DNA from 2 places in the Streptomyces sp. NPDC104226 genome. Region 2 is predicted to be linked to the other one. Evidence: riboswitches for the same ligand, from Rfam matches in the RefSeq annotation. Region 2 holds a riboswitch; the other holds the start of a gene.
What was found. Region 2 has a riboswitch for S-adenosylmethionine ahead of thrC (threonine synthase). Riboswitches for the same ligand answer to the same signal wherever they lie in the genome.
Positions count from the first base shown of each region.

Region 1 (15,754 bases), on a different contig from region 2:
CCGGGAGCGCCCGGAGAGGCGCGAGGGCCCGGAGGGGCCACAACCGGGGCACGGGTGCCCGTACGGACCGTACGGGCACCCGTGCCCCGGTATACGCCGGTAAGGCGCTGTGCGGGGCTCACAGCCCCCGTTACGCCGCCGGCGAGATCCGCGCGCGCAGCAGACCCGCCAGGGCCTGCGCGAAGTCCACCGGATCAACCGGAAGGGTGACGGCCGAGTCCGCCCGGCTCCACGTGGCCAGCCAGGCGTCCTGCGGACGGCCCATCAGGAGCAGTACGGGCGGGCACTGGAAGATCTCGTCCTTGATCTGCCGGCACACCCCCATGCCCCCGGCCGGAACCGCCTCGCCGTCCAACACGCAGACGTCGATGCCGCCCGCGTCCAGTTCCTTCAGGACGGCCGGCAGCGTCGCGCACTCCAGGAACTCCACCGGCGGCAGGTCTGCGGCCGGCCTGCGCCCGGCCGCCAGCCGCACCTGCTCCCGGGTGCCCGCGTCGTCGCTGTAGACCAGAACCCGCGCAGTCGCCCGCATTTCGTTCCTCCACGTGTCCCGTGAATCACGTTGATGTTGCGCGGGATGCTACTCCGTCCGACCCGCTGTCAACATCGGTTCGCACTGCCTCGCCCGAGGGAAGGCCGGCGGGCGTCCGCAGGGTGATCTGATGGGCCGTTCGGGCCTTGCACACGCCCCTGACACTCCGAACGGCACCCCCCGGGGTGAGGGCGGGATAAGGGACCGACATAATGTCGGTCGTGGCGACAGCAACGACAGTAGATACCGGGCACGCGCACCCGACGGTCAACAGGCCGAACCTCGTCAGCGTGGGAACCATCATCTGGTTGAGTTCCGAGCTGATGTTCTTCGCGGCCCTCTTCGCGATGTACTTCACCCTGCGATCAGTGACAGGCGCCGAGTACTGGACAGAACAGGCCTCGGCCTTGAATCTGCCCTTCTCGGCGACGAACACGACGATCCTGGTGCTTTCCTCGCTCACCTGCCAGCTCGGCGTATTCGCCGCCGAGCGCGGTGACGTGAAGAAGCTCAGGACGTGGTTCATCATCACGTTCGTCATGGGTGCGATCTTCATTGGCGGCCAGGTGTTCGAGTACACCGAGCTGGTCAAGCACGAGGGCATGAGCCTCTCGTCCGGTCCGTACGGCTCGGTCTTCTACCTGACCACCGGCTTCCACGGTCTGCACGTGACGGGCGGTCTCATCGCCTTCCTGCTGGTCCTCGGCCGGACGTACGCGGCCAAGAGGTTCACCCACGAACAGGCCACGTCGGCCATCGTCGTGTCCTACTACTGGCACTTCGTCGATGTCGTCTGGATCGGCCTCTTCGCAACGATCTACCTGATCAAGTAGCGAACACGTCGCCGGGCACGTGCCCGGCACTCCATCCAGACACACCGACGCAGAAGATCCTGACACCGGGGTAATCCGTGAAAAAGCTCTCCGCACGACGACGCCATCCGCTGGCGGCGGTCGTCGTTCTACTCTTCGCGCTGGCGGTTACCGGGGGGCTGTACAGCGCCTTCGCGCCCGCGGGCAATGCGAAGGCCGACGAAACCGTCCAGTCCCTCGCCATCGAGGAGGGCCAGAAGCTCTACGCCGTCGGCTGCGCAAGCTGCCACGGAACCGGCGGTCAGGGTTCCTCTGACGGCCCCAGCCTGGTTGGCGTCGGCTCCGCTGCCGTCGACTTCCAGGTGATGACGGGGCGGATGCCCGCCCAGCAGCCCGGCGCCCAGGTGCCGAAGAAGCCCGTCATCTACACCCAGGCGCAGGCCGACCAGCTCGCCGCGTACATCTCCTCCCTCGGAGCCGGCCCGATCACGCCGACCGAGAAGCAGTACGACCCGGCGGGTGCCGACATCGCGAAGGGTGGCGAGCTGTTCCGCAACAACTGCGCGCAGTGCCACAACTTCACCGGTGAGGGCGGCGCACTGACGAACGGCAAGTACGCCCCCAACCTTGAGGGTGTCGAGCCGAAGCACATCTACGAGGCCATGCTCACCGGCCCGCAGAACATGCCCTCCTTCCCCGACAGCACCATGCCGGAGAAGCAGAAGAAGGACATCATCGCGTACCTCCAGCACGTCAACGGCGAGAAGTCGACCAACCCCGGTGGCCTCAAGCTCGGTGGCCTCGGCCCCGTCTCCGAGGGTCTCTTCGGCTGGATCTTCGGACTGGGTGCGCTGATCGCTGTCGCCGTCTGGGTCGCGGCCCACACCGCTAAGGCCAAGAAGTCATGAGTAGCCAAGACATTCCCGAAGAGAAGCACCTGCCGAGCGAGCAGGGCGACGCGCACCACGGTGCCGTGGCAGTGGCGGACGACCCGTTCGCCGACCCCGGCCTGCCGGTTCACCGGCCTCGGATCCAGGACATCGACGAGCGGGCCGCGAAGCGGTCCGAGCGCACGGTCGCCCTGCTGTTCACGCTGTCGATGCTGGCCACGGTCGCCTTCATCGCCTCGTTCGTGATCCTGCCGGTCGACAAGATCGTCTACATCTTCCCGCTCGGGAAGGTGAGCGCTCTCAACTTCGCCCTGGGCGTCAGCCTCGGCGCGGCCCTCTTCTGCATCGGCGCGGGCGCGGTCCACTGGGCCCGCACCCTGATGTCCGACGTGGAGGTCGCCGCCGAGCGCCACGAGATCGCGGCCCCGCCGGAGGTCAAGGCGCAGGTCATGCAGGACTTCGCGGACGGCGCGCGCGAGTCGGCCATCGGCCGCCGCCCGCTCATCCGCAACACGCTGTTCGGTGCGCTGGCCATGGTGCCGCTCTCCGCCGTCGTGATCCTGCGCGACCTGGGCCCGCTGCCCGAGGACAAGCTGCGCAAGACCATCTGGGCGAAGGGCAAGATGCTCATCAACCAGAACACGATGGAGCCGCTCCGCCCGGAGGACATCGTCGTGGGTTCGCTGACCTTCGCCATGCCGGAAGGCCTGGAGGAGGACGCGCACGACTTCCAGACGCAGATCGCCAAGGCCGCCCTGATGATCGTCCGCATCCAGCCGGAGAACATCAAGGACAAGAAGGAACTGGAGTGGTCCCACGACGGGATCGTGGCCTACTCCAAGATCTGCACCCACGTCGGCTGCCCGATCAGCCTGTACGAGCAGCAGTCGCACCACGTGCTCTGCCCGTGCCACCAGTCCACCTTCGACCTCTCCGACGGCGCCCGAGTCATCTTCGGCCCGGCTGGTCACGCGCTCCCGCAGCTGCGGATCGGCGTCAATGACGAAGGTTTCCTCGAGGCGCTCGGCGACTTCGAAGAGCCCGTCGGTCCCTCTTTCTGGGAGCGCGGATGAGCACTGCCACTACGAATTCATCAGCCGCTTCCGCGGCGGGCAAAGAGCGCAAGGCTCCGGCCGGCGAGCGCGTAGCCGACTGGGCCGACGGCCGGCTGGGCATCTACAGCCTCGCCAAGGCCAACATGCGCAAGATCTTCCCGGACCACTGGTCCTTCATGCTGGGCGAGATCTGCCTCTACAGCTTCATCATCCTCATCCTCACGGGTGTGTACCTGACGCTGTTCTTCCACCCGAGCATGAACGAAGTGCACTACGACGGTTCGTACATCCCCATGCAGGGTGTCGCGATGTCGGAGGCCTTCAAGTCGACCCTGGAAATCAGCTTCGACGTCCGCGGCGGTCTGCTCATCCGGCAGATCCACCACTGGTCGGCGCTGATCTTCATCGCGGCGATGCTCGTGCACATGATGCGCGTGTTCTTCACCGGCGCGTTCCGCAAGCCCCGTGAGGTCAACTGGGTCTTCGGCTTCCTGCTGCTGGTCCTCGGCATGTTCACCGGTTTCACCGGTTACTCCCTGCCGGACGACCTGCTCTCGGGCACCGGTGTCCGCTTCATGGAAGGCGCGATGCTGTCCGTGCCGATCGTGGGCACGTACCTGTCGTTCTTCTTCTTCGGCGGGGAGTTCCCCGGCGGCGACTTCGTGGGCCGGCTCTACTCGGTGCACATCCTGCTGCTGCCCGGCATCATGATGGGCCTGCTGGTGGCCCACCTGATCCTGGTCTTCTACCACAAGCACACCCAGTTCGCGGGTCCCGGCCGGACCGAGAAGAACGTCGTCGGCATGCCGCTGCTGCCGGTCTACATGGCCAAGGCCGGAGGCTTCTTCTTCCTGGTCTTCGGTGTCATCGCGCTGATCGCGGGCATCGCCTCGATCAACCCGATCTGGGCGCTCGGCCCGTACCGCCCGGACCACGTGTCCACCGGTGCGCAGCCCGACTGGTACATGGGCTTCTCCGAGGGCCTGATCCGTGCCATGCCCGGCTGGGAGATCAACCTGTGGGGCCACACCCTGGCCCTGGGCGTCTTCATCCCGTTCACGATCTTCCCGCTGGTCCTGGCCACCATCGCGGTGTACCCGTTCATCGAGTCCTGGGTCACCGGGGACAAGCGCGAGCACCACATCCTGGACCGCCCGCGCAACGCCCCCACGCGTACGGCCTTCGGTGTCGCCTGGCTGACGTGGTACGTCATCCTGCTGATCGCCGGTGGAAACGACATGTTCGCGCAGTACTTCCACCTGTCGATCAACTCGATCACCTGGTTCGCCCGCATCGGCTTCTTCGTCGGTCCGGTCATCGCGTTCATCATCACCAAGCGGATCTGCCTCGGCCTCCAGCGCCGGGACCACGACAAGGTGCTGCACGGTCGCGAGACCGGCGTCATCAAGCGTCTGCCGCACGGTGAGTTCGTCGAGGTCCACGAGCCGCTCTCGCAGGGCAAGCTGCACACGCTCACCTCGCACGAGCAGTACCAGCCGGCCGAGATCGGCGCCACGGTCGACGAGAACGGTGTCGAGCGCAAGGTGACGTCGGTCGAGAAGCTCCGCGCCAAGCTGAGCAAGGGCTACTACGGGGAGAACAACCAGATCCCGAAGCCCACGGTCGAGGAGTACAAGGAGATCCAGAGCGGCCACGGCCACCACTGATCTCCCGCACCACGGCTTCACACGCAACACACGCTTCACGCAGTACGCACCACGCATGACTGCTTGAGGGACTGATTTCGGTCAGTCCTGGTGTCGCCACGGCGAGAGCCCCGTCCAGTGTCTGGACGGGGCTCTTTGCCGTCCCCGGGGCTGGATAGGCTGAAGCCTTCGCATTCGACGTGGAATCCTCGATGAGCAGCAGGAGCGGACCATGAACCTGGTGACCCCGGCAGGCGGCGACAGCGTGGCGGCCCGCGGTTGGCCGGGCGTTCTGGAGGCCCTGCTGACCGGACGTGACCTCGGCGCCGACGACACGGCCTGGGCCATGGACCGGATCATGCGGGGGGAGGCCACCGACGCCCAGATCGCCGGTTTCGCGGTCGCGCTGCGAGCCAAGGGCGAGACCGTCTCCGAGATCAACGGCCTGGTCCGCGCCATGTACGAACACGCCAACCTCATCGAGGTGCCCGGCCGGACGGTGGACATCGTCGGCACCGGGGGCGACGGGGCCAAGACGGTGAACATCTCCACGATGTCGGCGATCGTCGTGGCCGGAACGGGCGCCAAGGTCGTCAAGCACGGCAACCGGGCCTCGTCCTCCGCGAGCGGCTCCTCGGACGTCCTGGAGAAGCTCGGCGTCAACCTCGACCTCACCCCCGCACGGGTCGTGGAGGTGGCCGAGGAAGCCGGGATCACCTTCTGCTTCGCGGTCAAGTTCCACCCCGCGCTGCGGCACGTGGCCCCGGCCCGCCGCGAGCTCGGCATCCGGACCACCTTCAACTTCCTCGGCCCGCTGACCAACCCGGCGAAGGTACGGGCCCAGGCCACCGGCGTGGCCGACGCGCGGGTGGCGCCGATCGTCGCGGGCGTCCTGGCGGAGCGGGGCTCCTCGGCCCTGGTCTTCCGCGGTGACGACGGGCTCGACGAGCTCACCACCACGGCGACCTCCCGGGTCTGGTGGGTCCGCGACGGCGAGGTCAGGGAGCAGGGCTTCGACCCGCGCGACATCGGCATCCCGCTGGTTCCGGTCTCCGCCCTGGCCGGCGCGGACGCCTCGTTCAACGCCGACGTGGCCCGCCGCCTGCTGGCCGGCGAGACCGGCCCGGTCCGCGATGCGGTGCTGCTGAACTCGGCGGCGGCCCTGGTCGCGCTGGACCCGGGTACGGGCACCCTGGAGGAGCAGCTCGCCGCCGGAGTCGCCCGGGCGGCGGAGTCGGTGGACTCGGGCGCGGCCCGTGCCGCACTGGCCCGCTGGGCGGCGGCGAGCAACGCCTGACGGATTCGGTTTCCACGGCTTCCGGCCAAGATCCAGCTTCGACCCCGGTCCGCCATGTGGACCGGGGTCTTGCGTTCGGAAGATCGTGTGGCAGGATGCTCCTCAGGTCACGAGTGACAGCGTTTAGGCCCCGGCTTGCTGTCCGGCAACCCTCCTTCCGTGGCGGGGTGCCCCGGGTGATGACCAGGTCGTAGGCAGTGAGGTCTACGGCAAGCGCGGATCCCTCGAACACCAGGGGTCCTGGTCTTCTGAGGAGCGTTTTCCGTGAGCAAGCGAATGCGATAGGGCGACTCCGCCCCTTCTTCACCCCTCGGAACAGGGTCACTTCCGCGTACCCGCAGCACATGCGCTGCCCACGCCGGCCGATCCGCACTCCGGGGCATTCCCGTACCCCGAACGGCCGCAGCGCCGTAGCCGTGTCGGCGGACGGGCACACCGAAGCCATTCAGACCTGCCTGCCGGGAGATACCGCCATGTCCGCAACCCTGAACGCCGCCGCCACCGCCACCCCCGCCACCGTCGTAGACCCGGCCTGTGCCGAGCCGCTGCCGGTCCTCGGCCGTGACGTCACCGTCCCGCTCGTCACCGGTGGCGAGGTCACCTACGCCGCCCTCGACTACGCGGCCAGCGCCCCCGCGCTGCAGCGGGTCTGGGACGACGTGGCCGCGTACGCCCCGTACTACGGCAGCGTCCACCGCGGCGCCGGCTACCTCTCGCAGCTCTCCACCGACCTCTTCGAGCAGAGCCGGGTCACGGTCGCCGAGTTCCTCGACTGCCGGCCCTCCGACCAGGTGGTCTTCACCCGGTCCACGACCGACTCCCTCAACCTGCTCGCCGCCGTGATCCCGGCCGACTGCCAGGTCTTCGTCTTCGAGACCGAGCACCACGCCTCGCTGCTCCCGTGGACGAACGCGCAGGTCACCTACCTCAACGCCCCCCGCACCCCGGACGAGGCCGTCGCCACCCTGGAGCGGGCCCTGGCCGACCGCGACCCGTACGGCCCGGCCCTGGTCTGCGTCACCGGAGCCTCCAACGTCACCGGCGAGCTGTGGCCCGTCAAGGAGCTCGCCGCAGCCGCGCACGCCCACGGCGCCCGCATCGTCCTGGACGCCGCCCAGCTGGCCCCGCACCACCCCGTCTCGGTCCAGGACCTCGACGTGGACTGGGTCGCCTTCTCGGGACACAAGCTCTACGCCCCCTTCGGCTCGGGCGTGCTCGCCGGCCGCGCGGACTGGCTCCAGGAGGCGGACCCGTACCTCGCCGGCGGCGGCGCCTCCCGCAAGGTGGCCCGCCGGGAGGACGGCGGCGTGGACGTCGAGTGGCACACCACCGCGGCCCGCCACGAGGCCGGCTCCCCGAACGTCATCGGCGTGTACTCCATCGCCTCCGCCTGCAAGGCCCTGAACGAGGCGGGCTTCGAGAACCTCGTCGCCCGCGAGCAGCACCTCGTCGCCAAGGTCCGCGCGGGCCTCGCCGAGGTGCCGGCGGTCCGCGTCCTGTCCCTCTTCGGCGACGACGCCCCCCGGGTCGGCGTCATCTCCTTCGTCGTCGACGGCTGGAACAGCTCGCACTTCGCCGCCGCGCTCTCCGCCGAGTACGGCATCGGCGTCCGCGACGGCCTGTTCTGCGCCCACCCGCTGGTCCGCACCCTCCTCGGCAGTGAGCCGCAGGCCCAGGGCGAGTGCGGAGCCCCGGAGGCGGCCCCGGGCGAGCGGTCCCTGAACGCGATCCGCGTCAGCTTCGGCGCCGGCACCCCCGACGAGCACGTGGAGCGCTTCGTCCGCGCCGTCAAGGAGCTCGTCGCGGACGGCGCCAAGTGGCAGTACCGCACCGAAGAGGGCCGCTGCGTCCCGGCCGTCTGACAGGCTGCGGGGCATGACGTACTGGGATCCGATACCGGCCGTGCGGGCGGCGGAGGCCGGGCCGCTGCCCGCTCCGGACGGCGGTACCTGGGTGCCCGACCCGAAGCACCGCCTGTTCTGGAACCCCCGACCCGACCGGTGGTCGGAGTGCGACTGGCGCAACGTGCCGGGGCCGTTCTACGGAGCGGGCACCGACAACTGCTGGATGGGTCGGCTGATCGCACCCGACAACGTGCTCTACGACGACGACTGGGGCGCGGAGTTCGTCTACCGCCAGCCCCGGAACCCCGTGGAAACCCTCGCAGTACTGGGCGCCGCCGCTCAGGATCCGATGGTGGGTTACGCCCAGGACGGTGACGACCACTGGACTCCGGAGCTGATCCGCGGGTGGTGGCGCGACCGGGCCCGCGTGCGGGAGTGGGCCGTGGCCCTGGACCGGCAGTGGTCGGTCTCTTCCCGCGAGGACGAGCGCGAGGCCGCGGGCGGCGCCCGCGCGTATGTCGCCCACATCGACGGGGACCTCGCCGGCTACCTGCGCGGGTACCTGTTCTGGCTCCAGGAGCACCGCCCCGCCCGGGCGGGCGAGGCGTTGCCGGGGCTCTGAAGGGCTACGCGTCGAGGCCGATCGCGAAGGCGGCTTCCAGGTCGTGCTGGGAGTAGGTGCGGAACGCCACGTGGGTGTCCGTCGCCTCCACGCCCGGGATCTTGCTGATGCGGCCGGGGATGATGTCGGCCAGGTCCTCGTGCCGGGCCACCCGGACCATCGCGATGAGGTCGTACGTACCCGTGACCGAGTAGACCTCGCTGACGCTGTCCAGCGCGGCGATGGCCTCGGCGATCTCGGGGATCCGGTCCACGCTGGTCTTGATGAGCACGAGTGCGGTGATCACGGTTGGCTGTCTCCCTCGCCGACTGTCACTGGTCGACCCACTCTAGTCCCACCCCGGTAGCGGACCCATGCGTACAGGAAGCCCACCGAGAAGCCCACGACGTGGGCCAGATAGGCGACTCCGGGACCGCTCGCCGCGCGGTGCGCCGCCAGCCACTGGAGCCCGAACCAGAACATCAGCACGATCCACGCGGGGAAGCGCAGCGGCAGGAAGAACAGGAACGGGAACAGGCTCGTCACCCGCGCCTTGGGGAACAGGTACAGGAAGGCTCCCAGGACCGCGGAGATCGCCCCGGAGGCCCCCACCAGGGTCTGGTCGGAGGAGACGTAGGCCGCCGCGTACGCAGCCAGGGCCAGGTAGCCCGTGCAGACGTAGAAGCAGAGGAACCAGGCCCGGCCCATGCGCCGCTCCGTCATCGCGCCGAAGACGTAGAGGAAGAGCATGTTGCCCAGCAGGTGCAGCCAGCTCCCGTGCACGAACAGGGCCGTGAGGGGGGTGAGTGCCGCCCGCCCCGAGCCGGTGAAGAGCTCGTCCGGGACCACGCCCCAGCGCCGGAAGTACGCCGTGCCCGTGGCCAGGAGCTGATCGCCCGTCCCGTAGACCGGGTTCAGCCCCGATGCAGGGCTCAGGACGAACACCACGCAGCAGCCGGCGATCAGCGCGTGCGTGACCACCGGGCCCCGGGCGGCCTCGCGTACGGCCTGCCACCTTACGATCATGCGAACGAGCATGACCCAGCCGGGCCCACCAGCGAGTGCGGCAGGCCGTAGGGTTACGAGCTACGCACGCACGCGCGCGCCGTCCGTGACGACACGGGAGGGTGTCGTGCTTGCGCCATGTGAGCGATAGAAGGAGAGAGCGGCCTGATGACGGTTCCCCTGCCGACCGACACCACCCGGTGGCGCTGCACCCTGTGCGGCAACCTCACCCGCTTCGACGTCACCCGTTCGTCGAAGGTCGTGGAGTACGTCCACCTGGACCTCGCCGGGGAGCCCAAGGTCGAGGAGCGCGAGGTGGTCAATGAGACCATCGAGTCGGTGCGCTGCCGCTGGTGCAACGCGGTGGACCAGATCGAGCTGGTCGACAGGCCGGGCGCGGACTCCTAAGGAGCCCCGCCCACAGGTGAACGACGGTAGGGGTGACGGATTGTGGAGCCAGCAAGCGGCGCTGAGCCGGCCGACGCGGCCGGCGACGCCGCGGAGGTCCTCGACCGCCCGCTGCCGGAAGGCGTGCGGCGCCGGGTCGTTGCGCTCGTCTCGGACGCCTTCGGCGGGCTGACGGTCGCGGACCTCCCGGCGCAGCTGCGCCAGTACGCCCGTTTCACCCCGACCCGGCGCGCCAAGTTCGCGGGCAACGCCATGGCCACGGCCGTGGAGAGCGACCCCGTCTTCCGCAGCCGGGTCGCCGAGAAGCTCCGCGAGGCGCAGGCCGACCTGGCCTCCGCGCTGGAGTCGGGCGCCCCGCCGGCCGCCGCCGATCCGCTGGACGTGGCGGCGGCCGCGTACGTGCTGCGGCCGGCCGGCTGGGTCAAGCTGGTCGCCGCCGCGGGCGAGGAGGCGCAGCGCGCCGACGCCGAGCGCGTCGACGAGGAGGCCCGCCGCGAGATGGAGCGGCTCCGCGAGGAGCTGGCCCACGTACGGGAACTGCAGCGCACCGGCGTCGACCAGGTTCGGGCCGAGCTGGACGCGGCGCGCAAGGAAGCGGAATCGCTTCAGCGCAAGCTGCGCAGTGCCCTCAGCGACGTCAAGCGGGGCGACGCGGCCCTGCGCAAGATCAACGCGGAGGTCGACGGCATCCGGGCCGAGGCAGCCGCCCAGGTGACCACCGCCGAGAGCGAGACCCGGCGGCTCAAGTCCCGCCTCGCGGAGGTGGAATCGGCGCTGGAGACCTCGCGCCGGGCCACCCGTGAGGGGCGCAGCATCGAGGACATGAGGCTGCGGCTGCTGCTGGACACCGTGCTGGACGCGGCCGCGGGACTGCGCCGGGAGCTCGCGCTGCCGCCGGTCTCCACGCGGCCCGCCGACACCGTGGAGGCCGTGGAACCGGGCCGGATGACCCCGAAGGACATCGCGGCGCGCGCCCTGTCGGAGACCGACCCGGCGCTGCTGGACCAGCTGCTGGCGCTGCCCCAGGCCCATCTGGTGGTCGACGGCTACAACGTCACCAAGACCGGCTACCCGACGATGCCGCTGGAGAAGCAGCGGCTGCGGCTGCTGGGCGGGCTGTCGATGCTCGCCGCGCAGACGGGCGCCGAGATGACCTGTGTCTTCGACGGGGCGGAACTGGCGGCCCCGGTGCTGCTCGCGCCGCCGCGCGGGGTGCGGGTGCTGTTCTCCAAGGCAGGGGTGACGGCGGACGAGCTGATCCGCCAGCTGGTGCGCGCCGAACCGGCGGGCCGTCCGGTGGTCGTGGTCTCCACGGACCGGGAGGTCGCCGACGGGGTGGCCAAGGCGGGTGCGCGGCCGGTGGCGTCCGCCTTGCTGCTGAAGCGGCTTTCGCGCGTTTCGTAACTGCTGGGCCCAATGCCGGAATTGACGGGCCCTCGCGGGAACGTAGGGTCAAGTCACCGACACGGAGCGTGCGCTGTAGGTAAAGAACCTGGTCGGACAGCGATTTTTTTGCCGACAGGATTTGAACTGATCACAGAAGGGTCACTAGGGTCAGCTCAAACCTTCGTGCGGTAGTTCACTCATTCGGGGTGGCAGCGAAGGTGTCGCCGAGCTGTTTCTCGCGTCATTCGGCGGCTCTAGGAAGAAGGAGCTCGCCTTCGTGGCGTCCCACCGTCGACCCAAGCAGCCGACCCGCATGCGCACGACCGTGCTCGGCGTCACCGCGGCAGCCGCCGTGGTCCTCTCGGGGCAGGCCGCCAACGCCGCCCCCGCCAAGCCGAGCAAGGACGAGGTCAAGGCCAAGGTCGACGCCCTCTACGAAGAGGCGGAGCAGGCCACCGAGAAGTTCAACGGGGCCAAGGAGCGCCAGGACAAGCTCGAGACCGAGATCGGTCAGCTCCAGGACCAGGTCGCCCGCGGCCAGGAAGACCTCAACGCGCTGCGCGGCACGCTCGGTTCGATGGCCAGCGCCCAGTACCGCAGCGGTGGCATCGACCAGTCGCTCGCGCTCTTCCTCTCGGCGGACCCGGACAACTACCTCGACAAGGCCTCCACCCTGGAGCAGCTGAGCGGTCAGCAGGTCGAAGCGGTCCAGAAGATCCAGGCCAAGCAGCGCACCCTCGCGCAGCAGCGCCAGGAGGCCGCCGGCAAGCTCACCGACCTCGACGCCACCCGCAAGGAGCTCGGCGAGAAGAAGAAGGCTTCCGCGGACAAGCTCGCCGAGGCCCAGGCCCTCCTGAACTCGCTGACCGCCCAGGAGCGGCAGGCGATCAAGGACGAGGACTCCCGCGCCAGCCGCGGCGCCGGCGACCGCGTCCCCGACCTCGGCAACGTGAAGCCCTCCGGCCGGGCGGGCGCGGCCCTCGCCGCCGCCAAGACCAAGATCGGCAGCGCGTACATATCGGGTCACGAAGGCCCCAACACGTTCGACTGCTCGGGCCTGACCCAGTGGGCGTACAAGCAGGCCAACGTGTCGATCTCGCGCACCACCTTCACGCAGATCAACGACGGCACCCGGATCGGCAGGAGCCAGCTCCAGCCCGGCGACCTGGTGTTCTTCTACGGCGACCTGCACCACGTCGGCCTGTACGCGGGCGGCAACACGGTGCTGCACGCCTCGAACCCGCGCAGCGGCGTCAAGTACGAATCCATGGACAACATGCCGTTCCAGTTCGGCGTGCGCGTCGGCTGACGCCCCCCTCCTCCGCACGAGGCCCCTCCGGACGCGCCGTACACCGCCCATCCGGGCGAATTCCGAGGCCCCGCTCTGACCACACGCCCCGCCGGTGACCTGCGTCTCCGACGGGGCGTCACTGTGCGTGCCCGCCGGAGGTCGTTGGCCGGTGCCCTCCCGCGCGGCTACTGTCTGCCAGCGCGGAACCCCGGCACACGGCCGTCCACGGAGGGCGGACCCGGGTCCCGCCCCAGCAGGAGGGAGCGGTTTCACGTGGCGTCCCATCGCCGGTCCGGGCCCAGCGCCCTCGACCGGAACACCAAGGTCACCGTCCTCACCGCCGCCGCGGCGGGAGCAGCGGTCGCCATGTCGGGCGCACCCGCCGGTGCGGCCCCCGGCCTCCCACAGGAGCCCTCCACGGGCACCCGCGCCCAGGTCGACCGGCTCTTCGAAGAGGCCGAACAGGCCACCGAACGCTTCAACCAGGCGGGCGAGCGCGCCGGCCGGCTCCGCGCCGAAGTCGCCCGCGTCCAGGACGCGGTGGCCCGCGGACAGGACCGCATCAACACCATGCGCGGGGTGCTCGGCGCCTACGCCGGAGCCCAGTACCGGGCCGGCGGCATCGACCCCGCCGTCGAACTGATGCTCTCCGACGACCCGGACGACTACCTCGCCAAGGCCGCCGCCCTCGACCGGCTGTCCGGCCGGCAGGCCCGCCAGCTCGACGAACTGCGCTCCGAGCAGCGCCGCCTCGGCCAGGAACGCCAGGAGGCCTCCCGCAAGCTCGCCGAACTCGACGCCCTGCGCGCCGACGTGGCGAAGGAGAAGCGCGCCGTCACCGCCAAGCTGGCCGCCGCCCGCCGCCTGCTCAACGCGATGCCCTCGCAGGAGCGCGCCGACTTCGACCGGGCCTCGCGCTCCGGAGGCCGCCCCGACGCCCTGCCCGAACTCCCCGACCCCGCGGCCTCCGGACCCTCCTCCGGGCGCGCCATGACCGCCGTGATGGCGGCCCGGTCCGCCGTGGGACGGCCCTACGTCTGGGGATCCACCGGCCCCTCCGGCTTCGACTGCTCCGGCCTGATGGTGTGGTCGTACCGGCAGGCGGGCGTCGCCCTGCCGCGCACCTCGCAGGCGCAGCGGCACGCCGGGCGCCGGGTCTCGCTGTCGGAGGCGCGCCCCGGGGACCTGGTGACGTACCGCTCGGACGCCAGCCACGTCGGCATGTACGTAGGCAACGGCCAGGTGGTGCACGCCCCGTACCCGGGGGCGCGGGTGCGGTACGACCCGGTCGGGATGATGCCGGTCTCCTCGGTGACACGGCCCTGAGGGCTGCGCTGCGTACGATCGGGTGATGCTCCCGGTCCTTCGCCGTCCGCCGCTGCCTCTGCCGGCGGTGCTGCTGTGCCTGCTGCTGCTCTGCGTGCCGCTGGCAGGATGCGGTTCCGGTTCAGGTTCCGGTACTCCTTCCGGTTCCGTTTCCGGAGCCCCCTCGGCTTCGGCGGACCCAGCCGAGCGGGAGGTGCGGCGGGCCGTCGCCGCCTGGTCGGCGGCCCCGCCCGCGGCCCTCGCGGCGATCCCGCTGGAAGGCTGGTCGTACGAGGTCTCCTCGGTCCGGGTGGACGGCGTACGGGCCTTCGCCCGCGCCGAGCTGCGCTACCGGCTCACCGGCTACGACGCCGCCCCGGCCGGCTCCGCCCGCGAGGTGGAGCTCACCCGCGACGGCGGCGGCTGGGCCGTGACCGCCGACCGGCCCGCCCCCGGAGCCCTGCCCCAGCTGTGGGACCAGGGCCCGGTGACCGTGGAGCGCGGGGCGCACGCCCTGGTGCTCGGCGGCGCCGGTCAGGGTTCCGGTTCCCTCTCCGCGATCGCCGCCGAGGCCGACCGGGCGGTGCCCGCGGCGAGCGCGGCCTGGCCGCGGCCGTGGGCGGGCCGGGTGGTGGTACTGGTGCCCGGCTCGCTGGACGCGATGGCGGCGCTGCTGGGGCGGCCCGCGGACGAGTACCGGGGCCTGGGCGCCGTCACCACCGGGCGGACCGGGGCGGGACCGGCCCCCGCCGACCGGGTCGTGGTGAACCCCGAGGGGTACGGGCAGCTCACGGCGGAGGGCCGTCAGGTGATCCTGACCCACGAGACCACCCACGTGGCGACCCGGGCGGCGACCACGTCCCGGACCCCGCTCTGGCTCTCCGAGGGCTTCGCGGACTGGGCCGCCTACCGCGACAGCGACCGGGGCCCGGCCGAGGTCGCGCCGGCGCTCGCCCGTGCGGTGCGGCAGGGCGCGCTGCCGGGGGCGCTCCCCGAGAACGGCGCCTTCGCCTTCGGCGGGGACGCGGACGCACTGGCGCGGGCCTACGAGAGCTCCTGGACGGCCTGCCGGCTCATCGCCGCCCGGTGGGGCGACGCGGCCCTGGTCTCCCTGTACGAGAAGGCGGGCCGCGAGTCCCTCCCGACGGCCCTGACCCAGACCCTCGGCACGGACCCCGCCACCCTGACCCGATCCTGGCAACAGTCCCTGACCGCCGAGTTCCGCTAGCCCGCACAGCGCGATTGCCCGCAGGGCGATTCCAGCCTCGCCGACGTTCGAGGCGCGGGGTCTGGGGCGGAGCCCCAGGGGTCTCGGGCGCTGCCCCGCAGGGGGTGCGCAACGCCGGGGTCGCCGGGCCGAGGGGACTCGGCGGGGGCTCCGGTAGGGTCGGCAGGCGATGGACAAGACGCTGATCGTGACCAACGACTTCCCGCCGCGGCCGGGGGGCATCCAGGCCTTCCTGCACAACATGGCGCTGCGCCTGGACCCCGACCGGGTCGTGGTCTACGCCTCCACCTGGAAGCACTCCGCGGAGGCCCGCGCCGCCACCGCCGCCTTCGACGCGGAGCAGCCCTTCCAGGTGGTCCGCGACCGTACGACGATGCTGCTGCCGACCCCCCGGGTCACCCGCCGGGCCGTGGGCCTGCTGCGCGAACACGGCTGCTCGTCGGTGTGGTTCGGC
Region 1 is NZ_JBVJMS010000004.1:238,571-254,324, reverse strand. It holds gene ACZ60J_RS14625 (hypothetical protein) at 131-532, opposite strand; gene ctaE (aa3-type cytochrome oxidase subunit III) at 745-1,365, shown strand; gene qcrC (cytochrome bc1 complex diheme cytochrome c subunit) at 1,443-2,252, shown strand; gene qcrA (cytochrome bc1 complex Rieske iron-sulfur subunit) at 2,249-3,307, shown strand; gene qcrB (cytochrome bc1 complex cytochrome b subunit) at 3,304-4,956, shown strand; gene trpD (anthranilate phosphoribosyltransferase) at 5,168-6,232, shown strand; SAM riboswitch class IV at 6,338-6,454, shown strand; gene ACZ60J_RS14595 (aminotransferase class V-fold PLP-dependent enzyme) at 6,706-8,094, shown strand; gene ACZ60J_RS14590 (ferredoxin) at 8,108-8,698, shown strand; gene ACZ60J_RS14585 (Lrp/AsnC family transcriptional regulator) at 8,703-8,984, opposite strand; gene ACZ60J_RS14580 (rhomboid family intramembrane serine protease) at 8,981-9,703, opposite strand; gene ACZ60J_RS14575 (hypothetical protein) at 9,851-10,090, shown strand; gene ACZ60J_RS14570 (NYN domain-containing protein) at 10,130-11,494, shown strand; gene ACZ60J_RS14565 (C40 family peptidase) at 11,754-12,785, shown strand; gene ACZ60J_RS14560 (C40 family peptidase) at 13,041-14,093, shown strand; gene ACZ60J_RS14555 (hypothetical protein) at 14,119-15,300, shown strand; gene ACZ60J_RS14550 (glycosyltransferase family 4 protein) at 15,470-15,754, shown strand, end outside.
Region 1: another riboswitch for S-adenosylmethionine. It lies ahead of ACZ60J_RS14595 (aminotransferase class V-fold PLP-dependent enzyme); the one in region 2 lies ahead of thrC (threonine synthase).

Region 2 (15,754 bases):
AAGGACCTCGCCGCGTCCTTCGAGAAGAAGAACCCCGGCATCAAGGTCCAGGTCGACGTCTACTCCTGGACCGACGTCGACACCAAGGTCGCCGAGATGGTCAAGGCCGGCGACGCCCCCGACATCGCCCAGATCGGCGCCTACGCCGACTACGCGGCCGAGGGCAAGCTCTACTCCGCCGACGAGCTGCTCTCCGTGAACACCGAGGCCGACTTCCTCGCCCCGCTCGCCGACGCGGGCAAGGTCAGGCGCAACCAGTACGGCCTGCCCTTCGTGGCCAGCACCCGGCTGATGTTCTACAACGAGAAGCTCTTCGCCGACGCGGGCATCATCCCCAAGGACGGCAAGACCCCCTGGCAGCCCAAGAGCTGGGCCGAGCTGGAGGCCGCCGCCAAGAAGCTCAAGGCGGCCGGCGTCCCGACCCCCCTCGCGCTGCCCCTGGGCCGCGAGGAGGCGCAGGCCGAGACCATGCAGTGGCTGCTCGCGGGCGGCGGAGGCTACGCCGACAACGAAGAGAACTACGCGATCGACTCCGCGGACAACGTCAACACCCTGAAGTTCCTGCGCGACAAGCTCGTCGGCGCGGGCCTGACCGGCCCCGTCGAACCGGCCAAGCTGGACCGCCAGGCCGCCTTCGACTCCTTCTCGCGCGGCGAGGTCGGCATGCTCAACGGGCACCCGACGCTGCTCAAGCAGGCCGCCGCGAAGGGCGTGAAGTACGGCATGACCCCCATGCCGACCGCCGACGGGGCCGGCCACCCGACGATGGGCGTCGCCGACTGGGTGATGGCCTTCAAGACCGGCCACCAGACGCAGTCGGGGAAGTTCCTGGACTTCCTGTACGAGGCGAACAACGTGACCACCTTCACCGAGAAGTACGACCTGCTCCCGGTCACCACCAGCGGCTCCCGGGCGATGGAGGCCGCCACCGGAGCCTCCTCGGCGGAGCTGAAGACCTTCCTGCACGCGCTGCCCAACGCCCGGCTCTACCCGGTGGGCAAGAAGTCCTGGGCGGCCGTGAGCGAGGACGTCAAGAAGACCATCGGCACGGCCGTACAGCCCGGCGGACAGCCCGACAAGGTCCTCGGGGACCTCGCGGAGATGGCGCGCAAGGCGGAACCCCGCTGATCCGGAGGCCGGGAGCCGCGGGCCGGGGGCTGTCGGAGGGCGGAGTTAACCTGGCCGTATGACGGACGCGGACGAGAGGCCGCCGGCCGGGCTGAGCGCCGACGAAGCGGCCGTACTGGCCTACGAAGGCCGCACCTGGCCCGGGCCGGGCGCCAAGGAACGGGCCATAAGGGAAGGACTGGGGATGCCCCCGGTCCGGTACTACCAGCTGCTCAACGCGCTGATGGACGATCCCAGGGCGCTGGAGCACGCACCGGGCACCGTGAACCGCCTGCGGCGCATCCGGGAGGCCCAGCGGGCGAGGCGGTAGCGGCAGCGGTCGTGGCCCGCGCCGTAGCCGTGGCCCGGCTGGGCCGTTAGGGTCGTGCGTATGGGGAGCCATCCGCACGATCTGCCGATGCCCGTCACCACCGCCGGACGCGAGGGACTCGAAGCCCTGCTCCGGACACCGCGCCGCTCCGTCGTCGCGCTCGACTTCGACGGCACCCTCGCCGACATCGTCCCCGACCCCGACCAGGCGCGGGCCCACCCCGGGGCCGTCCCCGCGCTCGCCGCCCTCGCCCCCGAGGTCGGCTCCATCGCGGTCGTCACCGGCCGGCCCGCCGGGGTCGCCGTCCGCTACGGGGGCTTCGCCGGGGTCTCCGGCCTCGAACACCTGGTCGTGCTCGGGCACTACGGAGCCGAGCGCTGGGACGCCGTGACCGGCATCGTGCACGCTCCGGCCGAGCACCCGGGGGTGGCGGCGGTCCGGGCGGAGCTGCCCGGGTTCCTGGACGCGATCGGCGCGTGGCGCGGGACCTGGATCGAGGAGAAGGGCCGGGCGCTGGCCGTCCACACCCGGCGTGCGGCCGACCCGGAAGCGGCCTTCGCGGCCCTGCGCGAGCCCCTGGCGGGGCTTGCGGCCCGGCACGGCCTGATGGTCGAACCGGGACGGGCCGTACTGGAGCTGCGGCCGCCCGGCATGGACAAGGGCGTCGCCCTCACGGAGTACCTCGCGGAGGTGGGCGCGGAGGCGGTGCTCTACGCCGGGGACGACCTGGGGGACCTCGCGGCGTACTCGGCGGTGGAGAAGCTGCGGGCCGGCGGCATGCCGGGGCTGCTGCTGTGCAGCGGCTCGGCGGAGGTCCCGGAACTCGCCGCCCGCGCGGACCTGACCGTGTCCGGCCCGTCCGAGGTCGTCACCTTCCTCTCCGCACTGGCAGCGGAGCTGCGCCGACCTTCTTGATGCGGCCGGTGGGCGGGTGCGGCTCGGTGGGCCCTGTGGGGCGGGGTCCCCTACCCGCCCTTCGCCCGTTCCCCCGGGCTCTGCCCGGACCCGGTCCGCGCTGCGGCACATCCAGCCCCGCCGGCGTGTGAGGCGCGGGGTCCGGGGCGGAGTCCCGGGGAACGGGCGAAGGGCGGGTAGGGGACGGCCCCGCAGGGGCGCTCAGGTGCGGAGGGCGTTCAGTTGGGCGGTGAGCCACTGGGTCGGGGGGAGGGCGGTGGCGGCTGCCGCCAGTCGCTTCGTGCGGTCCGCGCGCTCCGCCGCCGGCATGGTGAGCGCGGCGTGCAACGCCTCCGCCGTGGCCGTCACGTCGTACGGGTTCACCGTCAGCGCGTCCGCGCGGAGCTCCTCGTACGCCCCCGCCCCGGTGGAGAGCACCAGCACGCACCCCGCCTCCGAGACCACCGGGATCTCCTTCGCGACGAGGTTCATGCCGTCCCGCACGGGATTGACCAGCGCCACGTCCGCCAGCCGGTACACCGCCAGGGACCGCGCGAAGTCGTCCTCGACGGAGACGAGCACCGGCTGCCAGCCGGCCGTGCCGAACTCCGCGTTGATCTCCGCCGCCAGCTCCCGCACCGACTGCGTGTACTCCCGGTAGACGGCCAGGTCCTGCCGGGAGGGGTAGGCGGAGGCCAGGTGGACGACCCGCTCCCGCCATTCGGGGTGGGTGAGCAGGAGCTCCCGGTACGCGAGGAGCCCGCGCAGGATGTTCTTCGACAGCTCCGTGCGGTCCACCCGGGCGATCGTCTTCAGCCCGCCGATCTCCGCCCGCAGCGCCGCCAGCTTGTCGTCGACCTCCTGCCGGTGCGCGAGCGCGCGCAGCTCGTCGCCGTCGACGCCCAGGGGGTACGGGGTCACCTGCGTGAGCCGGGCCGGCCCGCGCTCGCCGTCGACCGCTGCGCTGCCGAGGAAGTTGTCCGCCCACTCCCGGGTGTGGAAGCCGAGGCGGTCCGCCCCGAGCATCCCGCGGAGCAGCTGGTCGCGGATGTCGTCCGGCAGCATGCGCAGGAACTCCGGCGCCGCCCACGGCGTGTGCGTGAAGTGCCCGATCCGCAGGTCGGGGCGGAGCTCCCGGAGCATTCCGGGGGCCAGCGCCAGGTGGTAGTCCTGGATCAGGACCACCGCGCCCTCGGCGGCCTCCTCGGCCAGCGCCGCCGCGAAGGCCTCGTTGTACGCGACGTACGAAGCCCAGCGCCGCCGGAACTCCGCGTCGAAGACCGGCTCGCGCGGGATCTCGTACAGGTGGTGGTGGAGGAACCACAGCACCGAGTTCGCGATGCCGTTGTAGGCGCCGTCGTAGACCTCCGGGTCGATCGGCAGCATCCGTACGCCCGGCTCGCGGACCCCGCGCCGTACCGCCTCCCGGTCCGCGTCCGACAGCGCCGCGCAGATCCACAGCGCGTCCGGCTGCTCGGCGAGGGCGGTGGAGAGGCCGGAGACGAGGCCGCCCCCGCCGCGGCGGGCACTGAGCGTGCCGTCCGCGGCGAGGGCGTACGAGAGGGGGCCGCGATTCGCGGCGACGAGCACCTGGGAAGCCATGCGGCGAACCTAGCCCGCCCCGCCTCCGGTCAAACGTCGGCGCCTGCGCGTCCGCCGGACCGAGAGGAAGACCACACCACCGGGTGCCGCGGGGCGCTCATGCCACGCGGCGGTGTGCGTACTCCTCGATGTCCCGCATCGGCGGCCGCTCCTCGGTGTCCACGGCGTAGGTGTGCGGTACGAAGCCCTCCGGGCCGCGCTCGAACTGCGTCAGCTCGGGGCGTACGAGGTGGCCGCGCGAGAGCCGCACCTGCGCCGTGCGGTAGATCGCGGCGGCCATCCGGCCCAGGGCCTGGCCGTCCTGGTGCCGGTGCAGCCGTACGCCGACGTCCACCTGGGCCAGCGCGTCCAGTCCGGCCGTGTGCAGGGCGTCCACCAGCAGGCCCAGCTCGACCCCGTAGCCCACCGGGAACGGCAGCCGTTCCAGCAGCTCGCGCCGTACGGCGTACTCCCCGCCGAGCGGCTGGACGAAGCCGGCCAGCAGCGGCCAGTGGAGGTTGAGGAGGGGGCGGGCCACCAGCTCCGTGACCCGGCCGCCCTGGCCGTGCCCCCTGGCGGAGGGCGTGGAGGCCGGGTCGCCGAACTCCTGGCCAAGGGGGCGGTCGTACATCGCCTTGACGAACCGCACGTCCGGATCGGTGAGCAGCGGGCCGACGATCCCCGAGACGAAGGTGGCCGAGAAATCGCGCAGGTCGGCGTCGACGAAGCAGACGATGTCACCGGTGGTGGCCAGCAGCGAGCGCCACAGCACCTCGCCCTTGCCGGGCACGGCCGGCATCCGCGGCAGCACCTCGTCGCGGTGCACCACCCGGGCCCCGGCCTTGGCCGCGACCTCCGCGGTGCGGTCCGTGGAGCCCGAGTCGATCACGACGAGCTCGTCGACCAGGGGCACCGGCAGACCCTCGATCAGATCGCGCCGGATCACCTCGACGATCTCGCCGACCGTCGCCTCCTCGTTCAGCGCCGGCAACACCACGCTCACCGTGGTCCCCGCTGCCCGCTTGGCGGAAAGCAGCTGGCCGAGCGGTCGGTCGGCGGCGGACCAGGAGCGGTCTGCCAGCCAGCGCTCCACCTCTTCCAGCACCTTCAGCACTCCCTGGTTCTTCACTGTCGTTCACGGGTTTGGACCGAAATGTGATCCATCTCGCGGTTCGGACGGCTGTCTCAACCACCCGGGCCTTCGGTTACAGTCTTGAACAACGCGATGGCCCACCGCATGCCGGGGGGCCCGCGTACAAACGCACCGGCGCGCCACAGAGCGCGTGTGCCGGTGCCATACCGCTCATCCAGAGGGGCAGAGGGACACGGCCCGTTGAAGCCCCGGCAACCCTCCAGTCGGTTCTCGCGATCGCGCATACCAGCGCCGCCAGCGAGGTCCCCGGCTAGGGAAGGTGCCAATTCCGTCTCATGGCGAAGTGCGCCATGGGGAAGATGAGGAGAAAGGGCCTCCCAGTCATGGCTGCACAGTCTGTCGCAACCTCTGCCGAAACCGTTGAAAGCATCGCTTCCGGTACTCCTGTCGATCTCGGTCCCGCCACCGGCCTTTCCTGTCGTGAGTGCGGTACCCGCTTCGAGCTCGGCCCGATCTTCGCCTGCGCCGAGTGCTTCGGCCCGCTCGAAGTCGCCTACGAGCTCCCCCTGGGCGACCCGGAAGCGCTGCGCGCCGCCATCGAGGCCGGCCCGAACAACATCTGGCGCTACGCGCCGCTGCTGCCCGTCCCGGCGGACGTTGCCTCCAAGCCGAGCCTGAACCCCGGCTTCACCAAGCTCGTGGACGCGGCCAACCTGGCCAAGGAGCTCGGCGTCACCGGCAAGCTGTACGTCAAGGACGACTCCGGCAACCCGACGCACTCCTTCAAGGACCGCGTCGTGGCCATCGCCGTCGAGGCGGCCCGCGCCTTCGGCTTCACCACCCTCTCCTGCTCCTCCACCGGCAACCTGGCCGGCGCCGTCGGCGCCGCGGCCGCCCGCGCCGGCTTCCGCTCCTGCGTGTTCATCCCGCACGACCTGGAGCAGGGCAAGGTCGTCATGGCCGGTGTCTACGGTGGCGACCTGGTCGGCATCGAGGGCAACTACGACGACGTCAACCGCTTCTGCTCCGAGCTCATCGGCGACCCGCTGGGCGAGGGCTGGGGCTTCGTCAACGTCAACCTGCGCCCGTACTACGGCGAGGGCTCCAAGACCCTGGCGTACGAGATCTGCGAGCAGCTCGGCTGGCAGCTGCCCGACCAGATCGTCATCCCGATCGCGTCCGGCTCGCAGCTCACGAAGATCGACAAGGGTCTGCAGGAGCTGATCAAGCTCGGCCTCGTCGAGGACAAGCCGTACAAGATCTTCGGTGCCCAGGCCGAGGGCTGCTCGCCCGTCTCGACCGCCTTCAAGGCCGGTCACGAGGTGGTCCGCCCGCAGAAGCCGAACACCATCGCCAAGTCGCTGGCCATCGGCAACCCGGCGGACGGCCCGTACGTCCTGGACATCGCGCGCCGCACCGGCGGCTTCGTCGAGGACGTCAACGACGAGCAGGTCGTCGAGGCCATCAAGATCCTCGCGCAGACCGAGGGCATCTTCGCCGAGACCGCGGGCGGCGTGACCGTCGGCGTGACGAAGAAGCTCATCGAGAACGGTCAGCTCGACCCCTCGCTCACCACCGTGATCCTGAACACCGGTGACGGGCTCAAGACCCTGGAGGCGGTGGCCGCCGACAGCGGCCAGACCGCCACCATCCGCCCGAGCCTGGACGCGTTCCGCGCCGCCGGCCTGGCCTGATCCTCCTCCTGCACACCGGAAAGGCAGTAGCGCCATGAGCGTCAACGTCCGCATCCCCACCATCCTGCGCACCTACACCGGCGGCCAGGCCGAGGTCTCCGCCGAGGGCGCGACCCTCGAGGAGGTCATCCAGTCCCTGGAGGCGAGCCACCCCGGCATCGCCGCGCGCGTCCTGGACGACCAGGGCAAGCTGCGCCGCTTCGTCAACGTGTACGTGAACGACGACGACGTGCGCTTCGAGGGCGGGCTGCAGACGTCCACTCCGGACGGTGCCGGCGTTTCGATCATCCCCGCCGTCGCGGGCGGCTGCTGAGGCCCTCGGAGCCCCGTAGCGCTCCGCACGTCGCGGAAACCGAGTTGCCCCCTCCGTTACCAAACGGAGGGGGCAATTCTGCTTGGTTGGGCGCGGTAGAGTTGGGGAAGTCCCCTCCGCTGTTCTTGCCCGCCGCATATGAGCGGGTCGCGTGAGGGTTGACATTGAGTCAACATGCAAGTGCGCTATGGGTCGTTGGTGGTGTTTGTCCGGCCCGAGTTGCCCTGGAATATTCCTGGTTTTCACCCTATTTCAATCTTTTGCCGTGTCCAGAATTCTCGTCGGAATGACCTGTTGCAGACAGCAGCGGTGCGGATACATTCAGCCCCGGTCGAGGCGTTCCGGCGCAAGTTCTGACCCGGGACCGCGAAGTGCGGTCCTGCGCAAGGGCCAGTAATAGGGGAGTTAGGCATGGCTCAGGGCACCGTCAAGTGGTTCAACGCGGAGAAGGGCTACGGCTTCATCGCGGTCGACGGTGGTGCGGATGTGTTCGTCCACTACAGCGCCATCCAGATGGACGGGTACCGCACCCTTGAAGAGGGTCAGCGGGTCGAATTCGAGATCTCGCAGGGCCAGAAGGGTCCGCAGGCGGACATGGTCAAGCTCGCCCCCGTCGGCTAGTCCGGGCGCGATCGACCACCGACACGTACGCGGCCACGCACGGCGGCCGCGCACGACGGCACAACGGCATCTGTACGAGGGGCCCACATCCTGGACACGGGATGCGGGCCCCTCGTGCGTGAGGGCTCCGGGGCCCTTGCGGTGTCCGGGTGTTCATCCCGGGTTGCCCGAAGCCGCTTGCACTCGGGGGGGCCGAGTGCTAATCATTGGCGTTAGCACTCTCCGAGTGAGAGTGCTACTAAACGAGGACCGGGTCGGTGAGGCCCGCAGGGTCCGGCGGGAAGAAACCGCCGGGCACGCAGGCCGTCCGTCGCGGGCGCGGGCGCGGTCCGGGAGCAATCCACCGCTGTCCGGGAGGACCACTTCAGATGGCCAAGATCATTGCGTTCGACGAGGAGGCCCGCCGCGGCCTCGAGCGTGGGATGAACCAGCTCGCCGACGCCGTCAAGGTCACCCTTGGCCCCAAGGGTCGCAACGTCGTCCTTGAGAAGAAGTGGGGCGCCCCCACGATCACCAACGATGGTGTCTCCATCGCCAAGGAGATCGAGCTCGAGGACCCGTACGAGAAGATCGGCGCCGAGCTGGTCAAGGAAGTCGCCAAGAAGACGGACGACGTCGCCGGCGACGGTACGACCACCGCCACCGTCCTCGCCCAGGCGCTCGTCCGCGAGGGCCTGCGCAACGTGGCCGCCGGTGCGAACCCGATGGCCCTCAAGCGCGGTATCGAGAAGGCCGTCGAGGCCGTCTCCGCCGCCCTGCTGGCGCAGGCCAAGGACGTCGAGACCAAGGAGCAGATCGCTTCGACGGCCTCCATCTCCGCCGCCGACACCCAGATCGGCGAGCTCATCGCCGAGGCCATGGACAAGGTCGGCAAGGAAGGCGTCATCACGGTCGAGGAGTCGCAGACCTTCGGCCTGGAGCTCGAGCTCACCGAGGGCATGCGCTTCGACAAGGGCTACATCTCGGCGTACTTCGCCACCGACATGGAGCGCATGGAGTCGTCCCTCGACGACCCGTACATCCTGATCGTCAACTCCAAGATCGGCTCGGTCAAGGACCTGCTGCCGCTCCTGGAGAAGGTCATGCAGTCCGGCAAGCCGCTGCTGATCATCGCCGAGGACGTCGAGGGCGAGGCGCTCTCCACCCTCGTCGTCAACAAGATCCGCGGCACCTTCAAGTCCGTCGCCGTCAAGGCCCCGGGCTTCGGTGACCGTCGCAAGGCCATGCTCGGCGACATCGCCATCCTCACGGGCGGCACGGTCATCTCCGAGGAGGTCGGCCTCAAGCTCGAGAACGCCGGTCTCGACCTGCTCGGCCGCGCCCGCAAGGTCGTCATCACCAAGGACGAGACCACCATCGTCGACGGTGCCGGTGACAGCGACCAGGTCCAGGGTCGCGTCAACCAGATCCGCGCCGAGATCGAGAACTCCGACTCGGACTACGACCGCGAGAAGCTGCAGGAGCGCCTGGCGAAGCTCGCCGGCGGTGTTGCGGTCATCAAGGCCGGCGCCGCGACCGAGGTCGAGCTCAAGGAGCGCAAGCACCGCATCGAGGACGCCGTTCGCAACGCGAAGGCGGCCGTCGAAGAGGGCATCGTCGCCGGTGGCGGCGTGGCCCTGCTGCAGGCCTCCTCGGTCTTCGAGAAGCTCGAGCTCACCGGCGACGAGGCGACCGGCGCCAACGCCGTCAAGCTCGCGCTGGAGGCCCCGCTCAAGCAGATCGCCGTCAACGGTGGTCTCGAGGGTGGCGTCGTCGTGGAGAAGGTCCGCAACCTGGCCGTCGGCCACGGCCTGAACGCCGCGACCGGCGAGTACGTCGACATGATCGCCGAGGGCATCATCGACCCGGCGAAGGTCACCCGCTCCGCGCTGCAGAACGCGGCGTCGATCGCGGCCCTCTTCCTCACCACCGAGGCCGTCATCGCCGACAAGCCCGAGAAGGCCGGCGCCGCTGCCGGCGGCGGCATGCCGGGCGGCGACATGGACTTCTGATCCACCCCGGGCTCCGGCCCGACGGTAGATCGGCTGTTCGCACCACGTACCGAGGGCGGCACCCTCTCCTCACGGAGGGGGTGCCGCCCTCGGGCGTTCGCGCGGGCCGCGGGGCCGTCTCTTTCGGACCGTGCCGTGTCCGGCCCCTGGGGCGGGCCGCACCGGCCGCCCGAGCTTTGGTTGACTGCAGGTATGACTGATGTGTTCGTCAAGATCTGCGGGCTCAAGACCGCGCACGACGTCGAGGTCGCCGTGGCCGCCGGAGCCGATGCCGTCGGCTTCGTGTTCGCGCCCGGCAGTCCCCGTACGGTCGATGCCGCGACGGCGCGGGCGCTGGTCGCCGGGGTGCCGGACGGGGTGCTGACCGTGGGGGTGTTCCGGGGGCAGTCCGTCGCCGAGGTGCGGCGGTTCGCGCAGGAGAGCGGCGTACGGGGCGTGCAGCTGCACGGCGAGGAGGGCCCGGAGGAGTTCGCGGCGCTGCGCGCCGAGGGGCGCACCCTGCTGCGGGCGACGGCGCAGCACGTGGAGCGCTGCGGGGAGTACGGGGAGGACCTGCTGCTCCTCGACGCCCCGGACCCCGGCTCCGGCAAGCCGTGGAACTGGGGCTCGGCGGAGTTCACCGCGCCCGCGGGCCGCTGGCTCCTGGCGGGCGGGCTGACTCCGGCCAACGTGGGCGAGGCCCTCGACGTCACCGGGGCGTGGGGGGTGGACGTCTCCAGCGGCGTGGAGAGCGAGCGCGGGATCAAGTCCCCGGACCTCATCCGCGCCTTCATCGCGGCGGCGCGGGGCGTCCAGCGGCCGTGAGGGGCGTCCAGCTGTGGTGAGGAGGGGGCGAAGGGCGGGCGGTGAGGGCCTTCCGTCCCTTCGGCGACGGACGTAGGTCCCTGTCCGCGGGCCTTCCGCCCCGGGGAGACTTCGCATCATGGACACTCTGGATTCGGTGATCGTCAACGTCAACGATCACCTCTGGACCTACCTGCTGATTCCGCTGGTGGTCGGTGCGGGCCTGTACTTCACGGTCCGCTCCCGGGGTGTGCAGCTGCGCCTGCTTCCGGAGATGTTCCGGGTGCTGAAGGAGAAGACCCCGCCGCGCGCCGACGGCCGCAAGCAGGTCTCCTCCTTCGGCGCCTTCACGATCTCGGCCGCCGCGCGCGTCGGTACCGGCAACATCGCCGGTGTCGCCGCCGCCATCACCCTGGGCGGCGCCGGCGCCGTCTTCTGGATGTGGATGATGGCGCTGATCGGCGCGGCCTCCGCCTTCGTGGAATCGGCCCTCGCCCAGCTCTACAAGGTGCGCAACGCCGGCGGCGCCTACCGGGGCGGCCCCGCGTACTACATGCAGCGTGCGCTCGGCAAACGCTGGCTCGGAGTGCTCTTCGCGGTGACGATCACCGTCACCTTCGGCTTCGTCTTCAACGCCGTACAGGCCAACACCATCACCGCCGTGGCCGCAGGCTCGCTCGCCGACGCGGACGGGTCGAACTGGTTCGGCCCCTCCCTCGGCGTGCTGCTGGCCGCACTGCTGGGCCTGGCCGTCTTCGGCGGGGTCAAGCGGCTCTCGTCCGTCACCACGGTCCTGGTCCCGGTCATGGCGATCGTCTACCTGCTGCTCGGCGCGGCGGTGGTCCTCCTCAACATCACCGAGTTCCCCCGGGTCATCGCGGACATCGTCGGCGGGGCCTTCGGCTTCCGCGAGCTGGCGGCCGGCGGCGTCGGCGCGGCGATCCAGCAGGGCATCCGGCGCGGCATGTTCTCCAACGAGGCGGGCCTCGGCTCCGCCCCGAACGCGGGCGCCGCCGCCGAGGTCTCGCACCCGGTCAAGCAGGGCCTCGTACAGTCCCTCGGCGTCTTCTTCGACACCCTCCTCGTCTGCACGATGACGGCCTTCATCGTCCTCGTGACCAACCCGGAGCTGTCCGGCCGCCAGGGGGCGGACCTGACGCAGACCGCGCTCAGCGACACGCTGGGCGGGTGGGCGGGCCACCTGCTCACCGGCGTCGTCTTCATGCTCGCCTTCAGCAGCATGATCGGGAACTACTACTACGGCGAGACCAACATCCAGTTCATCACCCGCAAGCGGTGGGTCCTGCCCGGGTACCGGGTGCTGGTCCTGTCGGCGGTCGTGCTGGGCTCGCTCGGCTCGGTGTCGGTCGTCTGGAACCTGGCGGACGTGTTCATGGGCCTCATGGCCCTGATCAACCTGGCCGCGATCATCCCGCTGTCGGCCATCGCCTTCCGCCTCCTGGACGACTACCTCGCCCAGCGCCGGGCGGGCCTGGAGCCGGTCTTCACCCGCGACCGCATGCCGGACCTCAAGGGCATCCAGTGCTGGGACCCGATCCGCACGACGGTCCCGTCCTCCCAGGCCCCGGAACGGGTGTAGCGGGGGTTTTCGTACCCCGATCGTGGGACGTTGAACGAAGCGGCCGCATGCCGTGAAACCGTCGGTCTACGCTCGCTGGCATATGCCGAGCGAGAGGAAGCCCGCGATGGCCGCAGCCATGGTCGAGCCCGGCCCGAACGCCGACGGCCGCACGTGGGAGTACCTCCTGCAGAGCTGGCGTGACCTGGACGTGCCGGAGGGCTGGCGCGCGGAGATCGACCGAGGGCAGATCACCTTGGGGCCTCCGCCCCACCGCCACCACAACGGAATCGCGGCCAAGGTGCATCGTGCCCTGTACGGGGTGGTGCCGCCCGAGTGGGGTGTCTACCAGATGCTCGGCATCCACATCTCGGCGCTGGGCAAGCTCTACGTGCCCGACCTGGTGGTCGCCCCGTCCGCGCTGGTCGAGGCCGTGGAAGCCGATGTCTCCGATCCCGTCGACGCGGCCGACGCTCTGCTCGTCGTCGAGGTCACCTCCAAGAGCAATGCCGAGGACGACCGCAAGAAGAAGCTCTGGGCCTACGCCCACGCCCCCGTCCCGGTCTACCTCCTCATCGACCGGTTCGACGAGCACGGCCCCACGGTCACCCTGTTCACCGAACCCCAGAACGGCGCCTACAAGCACGCCGCCCGCGTGGCCTTCGGTGACGAGCTGAGCCTCCCCGAGCCCTTCGTGCTGGTGCTCGACACGGGGAGTTTCCCGCACTGATCCGCTAGCCCCCAGAAGCGCGTCCGAAGCCCTGACCGCCCGAGCGCAGTTCACGCGGGGGCGCGGTTCCAGGGCATCCGTGACCATGGCAGGGACAGGGCGCTGCGGTCGGTCACCTCGTGCGGGGTGAGGGCGGCGATCGGGGTGGCCTCGTGGTGCCTCGCGTAGACGGTGTCGACGTAGCGGTGGCCGGTGTCGGGGGCGATGAAGAGGACCGTGCGGTGCGGCGAGCGCTCGCGCTCGTGGCGCGCCGCGAGGTAGCCGGCGCCGGTGGACAGCCCGGCGAAGACCGCGTGCCGGCGCAGCAGGTCGACGCTGCCGGCGAGGGCGGCCTCGAAGGAGACCCAGTGCAGGGTGTCGTAGAGCTCGTGCGCGACGTTCCCGAAGGGGATGGAGCTGCCGATCCCGGCGATGATCATCTCGGGGTCGCAGACGTGCTCGGAGCCGAAGGTGACGCTGCCGTACGGCTGGACGCCGACGAGTTCGACGTCGGCCCGTCCCGGGGCCGTTCCCCCGGCGTCCTCGCGGAGGTAGCGGGTGAGGGCGCCGGTGGAGGCGCCCGATCCGACCCCGCCGACGAGGGTGAGCGCCTGCGTGCCGGTGGCCTCGCGGATCCGGTCGGCGACGGCCCGGTAGCCGAGGTAGTGGACGTCGTCGTGGTACTGGCGCATCCAGTGGTACTCGGGGTGTGCGGCGAGGATCTCGTGGATCCGCTCGACGCGCCGCTTCTGGTCGAGCTTCAGGTCGCTGCACGGTTCCATCTGCTCCAGCGTCGCCCCGAGGACGGCCAGTTGGGTCCGCAGCACGTGGTCCACCGTGGACGAGCCGACGATGTGGCAGTGCAGGCCGTACCGGTGACAGGCCAGGGCCAGGGCGTACGCGTAGATGCCGCTGGAGCTGTCCAGCAGGGTGTCCCCGCGGCGTACGGCGCCGGTGTCGAGCAGGTGGCGCACCGCCGCGAGGGCGGAGACCACCTTCATCGTTTCAAAGCGCAGGCAGACGAGCCGGTCGTCGAGGCGTATCAGGTCCGGCCGGCCGATCGACTCCGTGATGTGCTGGTCCATGCTGTGCTGGTGCACGGTGGGGGATCTCCTTCGCAGGGGTGGTGCCGGTCGTGAAGGTGCGGGTGGCGGGGATGCCGTGGGCGTCCAGGGCGTGCAGGCAGCCGCGGACGCGGCGGCGCAGCCCGGGTGCGGCCGGGTCGAAGAGCACGCCCGCCACCGCACCGCTGTGCGCGATCTGTACGCCGACCGCCCCGACGCGGCGGGCGAGCACGGTCAGGGCTTCGAACTCCGGGTGTCCGAGGACCTGCTGCCCGCGCCGTGCGCTGGCGGTGGCGACCGCGCCGAGCAGCTGCGCGCTGCCGGTGGCCACGGCCCGGCGCAGCAGCGCGCGCAGCCGCTCGTAGGCGCGTACGTCGCCTTCGGCCGCGTCGGCCGGGTCGGCCGTCGGCAGGGACAGGGTGTCGACGGGTGCGCCCCCGCCGAGGGTGCAGCCGACGACGACCAGCGGCGGCAGGGCCGGGCCGAGGACCTCCAGGACCCGGCCCTCCCGCTGGGCGAACAGCACCGGCGGGCCGTCCAGCATCAGCGGATCGGAGGCGAGTTCGGCGCGTACGGCCAGTCCTGCGACCGTCGGTGGTTCCAGCCGCAGCCCGTACGAGTCCGCGACCGCGCGCACGGCTGCGATGACGTCGCTGCTGGAGCTGCCCATGCCCAGGCCGACCGGTATCCCGCCGGTGAGCCGCAACTCCCCGCCGCAGGGCGGCTGCCCGGTCCGCCGCGCGCACTCCGCGGCCGTGAGGATGGCGGCCCGCGCGGCCTTCGTACGGTCGGCCGGTACGACGGTGAGCGCCGCCGGCTCCGTACCGGGGCGGCGGAGGAACGCGGCGCTGCTGCCGGGGCCCGCCATGGGGAGGGTGACCAGCCCGGCGCACCGGCGCCCGGCGGCGTCGAGGAAGACGCCCTGGAGGATCTCGCCGTGGTGGCAGGGGGCCTGCCCGGCACCGGACGGAGCCGGGAGGGCGGAGACGGTGGTGGCCGCGCCGGGGATCACGCGCCGCCCGCCGTCCGGTAGCGGTACAGGACCGTCTCCTCGGCGCTGAACTGGGAGAAGGGGAAGGGCTCCGCGGACAGGGCGGTCACCCCGGAGCCGAGGAAGGCGCGGGCGACGGCGCTGCCGGTCTGGGCGTAGACGACCAGCGGGATGCCGCGGGAGCGGCAGCGCTCCAGGATGGTGTCGAAGGTGCCGTTGCTCAGGGTCATGCCGGTGGCGACGACGGCCCGTGCGCGCTCCAGCACCTCGTGCATGTCGTCGGTGACGGGGTCGCCCCACTGGGTGGCCTTGAGGTTGAGGTCGCACGGCAGCGGCCGGCCGCCGCGCGCGCGGATCGCCGCCACCAGCGGGTTGACGACGCCGATGAGGCCGACCTCGGCGCCCTCCTCGATGTCCAGCAGCCCGGCGATGGCGGCGTCGCGGGCCGTGGCGCGGAGCTCAGGGGTGCCGGCGGGGAGGGTGACGGGTTCGGCGTCTCCGGCGTCGGCGGCCGCGCGGTGGGGGCGGGTCTCGGAGAGGTAGGCGTCGAGGGCGGCGATGCGCAGGGGGCGCGGGGCCTCGCGCAGCAGGGCGTCGAGCGGGGTGCCGGAGGAGTCGCGGCAGATCGCCGGGTCGATCTCGCCGGCCTCGAACGCGCAGCCGCCGAAGGAGCCGCCGAGGCGGACCAGGACGTACTGGTTGAGGTAGGTGGTGTCGCCGCCGGCCAGGCGGGTGCCGTGGTGGATCCAGAAGACGCTGGTCGCGACGAGCGAGGAGGGCGACGGGCCGTACGCACCGGCCAGGACGGCCTCGACGAGCGCGTCGACCGAGGCGGAGGGGGCGGGGGCGGTGGTGGTGGTCGGGGGCGGGGTCATGGGGTTCCCTTTCACGGAGCGGGTTGGGGGCCCGTTGCAGGCGTCATGGCCGGAGCCGGAGCCGGAGCTGGAGCTGGAGCCGGAGCTGGAGCCGGTGTCGGGGCCGGAATCGAAGCCGGTGCTGGTGC
Region 2 is NZ_JBVJMS010000005.1:99,381-115,134, forward strand. It holds gene ACZ60J_RS16880 (extracellular solute-binding protein) at 1-1,128, shown strand, start outside; gene ACZ60J_RS16885 (DUF3263 domain-containing protein) at 1,187-1,438, shown strand; gene otsB (trehalose-phosphatase) at 1,499-2,353, shown strand; gene ACZ60J_RS16895 (alpha,alpha-trehalose-phosphate synthase (UDP-forming)) at 2,555-3,934, opposite strand; gene ACZ60J_RS16900 (glucosyl-3-phosphoglycerate synthase) at 4,032-5,018, opposite strand; SAM riboswitch class I at 5,214-5,372, shown strand; gene thrC (threonine synthase) at 5,390-6,700, shown strand; gene ACZ60J_RS16910 (ubiquitin-like small modifier protein 1) at 6,735-7,013, shown strand; gene ACZ60J_RS16915 (cold-shock protein) at 7,425-7,634, shown strand; gene groL (chaperonin GroEL) at 8,003-9,625, shown strand; gene ACZ60J_RS16925 (phosphoribosylanthranilate isomerase) at 9,818-10,429, shown strand; gene ACZ60J_RS16930 (alanine/glycine:cation symporter family protein) at 10,548-12,008, shown strand; gene ACZ60J_RS16935 (Uma2 family endonuclease) at 12,115-12,717, shown strand; gene ACZ60J_RS16940 (pyridoxal-phosphate dependent enzyme) at 12,768-13,781, opposite strand; gene ACZ60J_RS16945 (GHMP family kinase ATP-binding protein) at 13,702-14,772, opposite strand; gene ACZ60J_RS16950 (Rossmann-like domain-containing protein) at 14,769-15,626, opposite strand; gene ACZ60J_RS16955 (ABC transporter ATP-binding protein) at 15,638-15,754, opposite strand, start outside.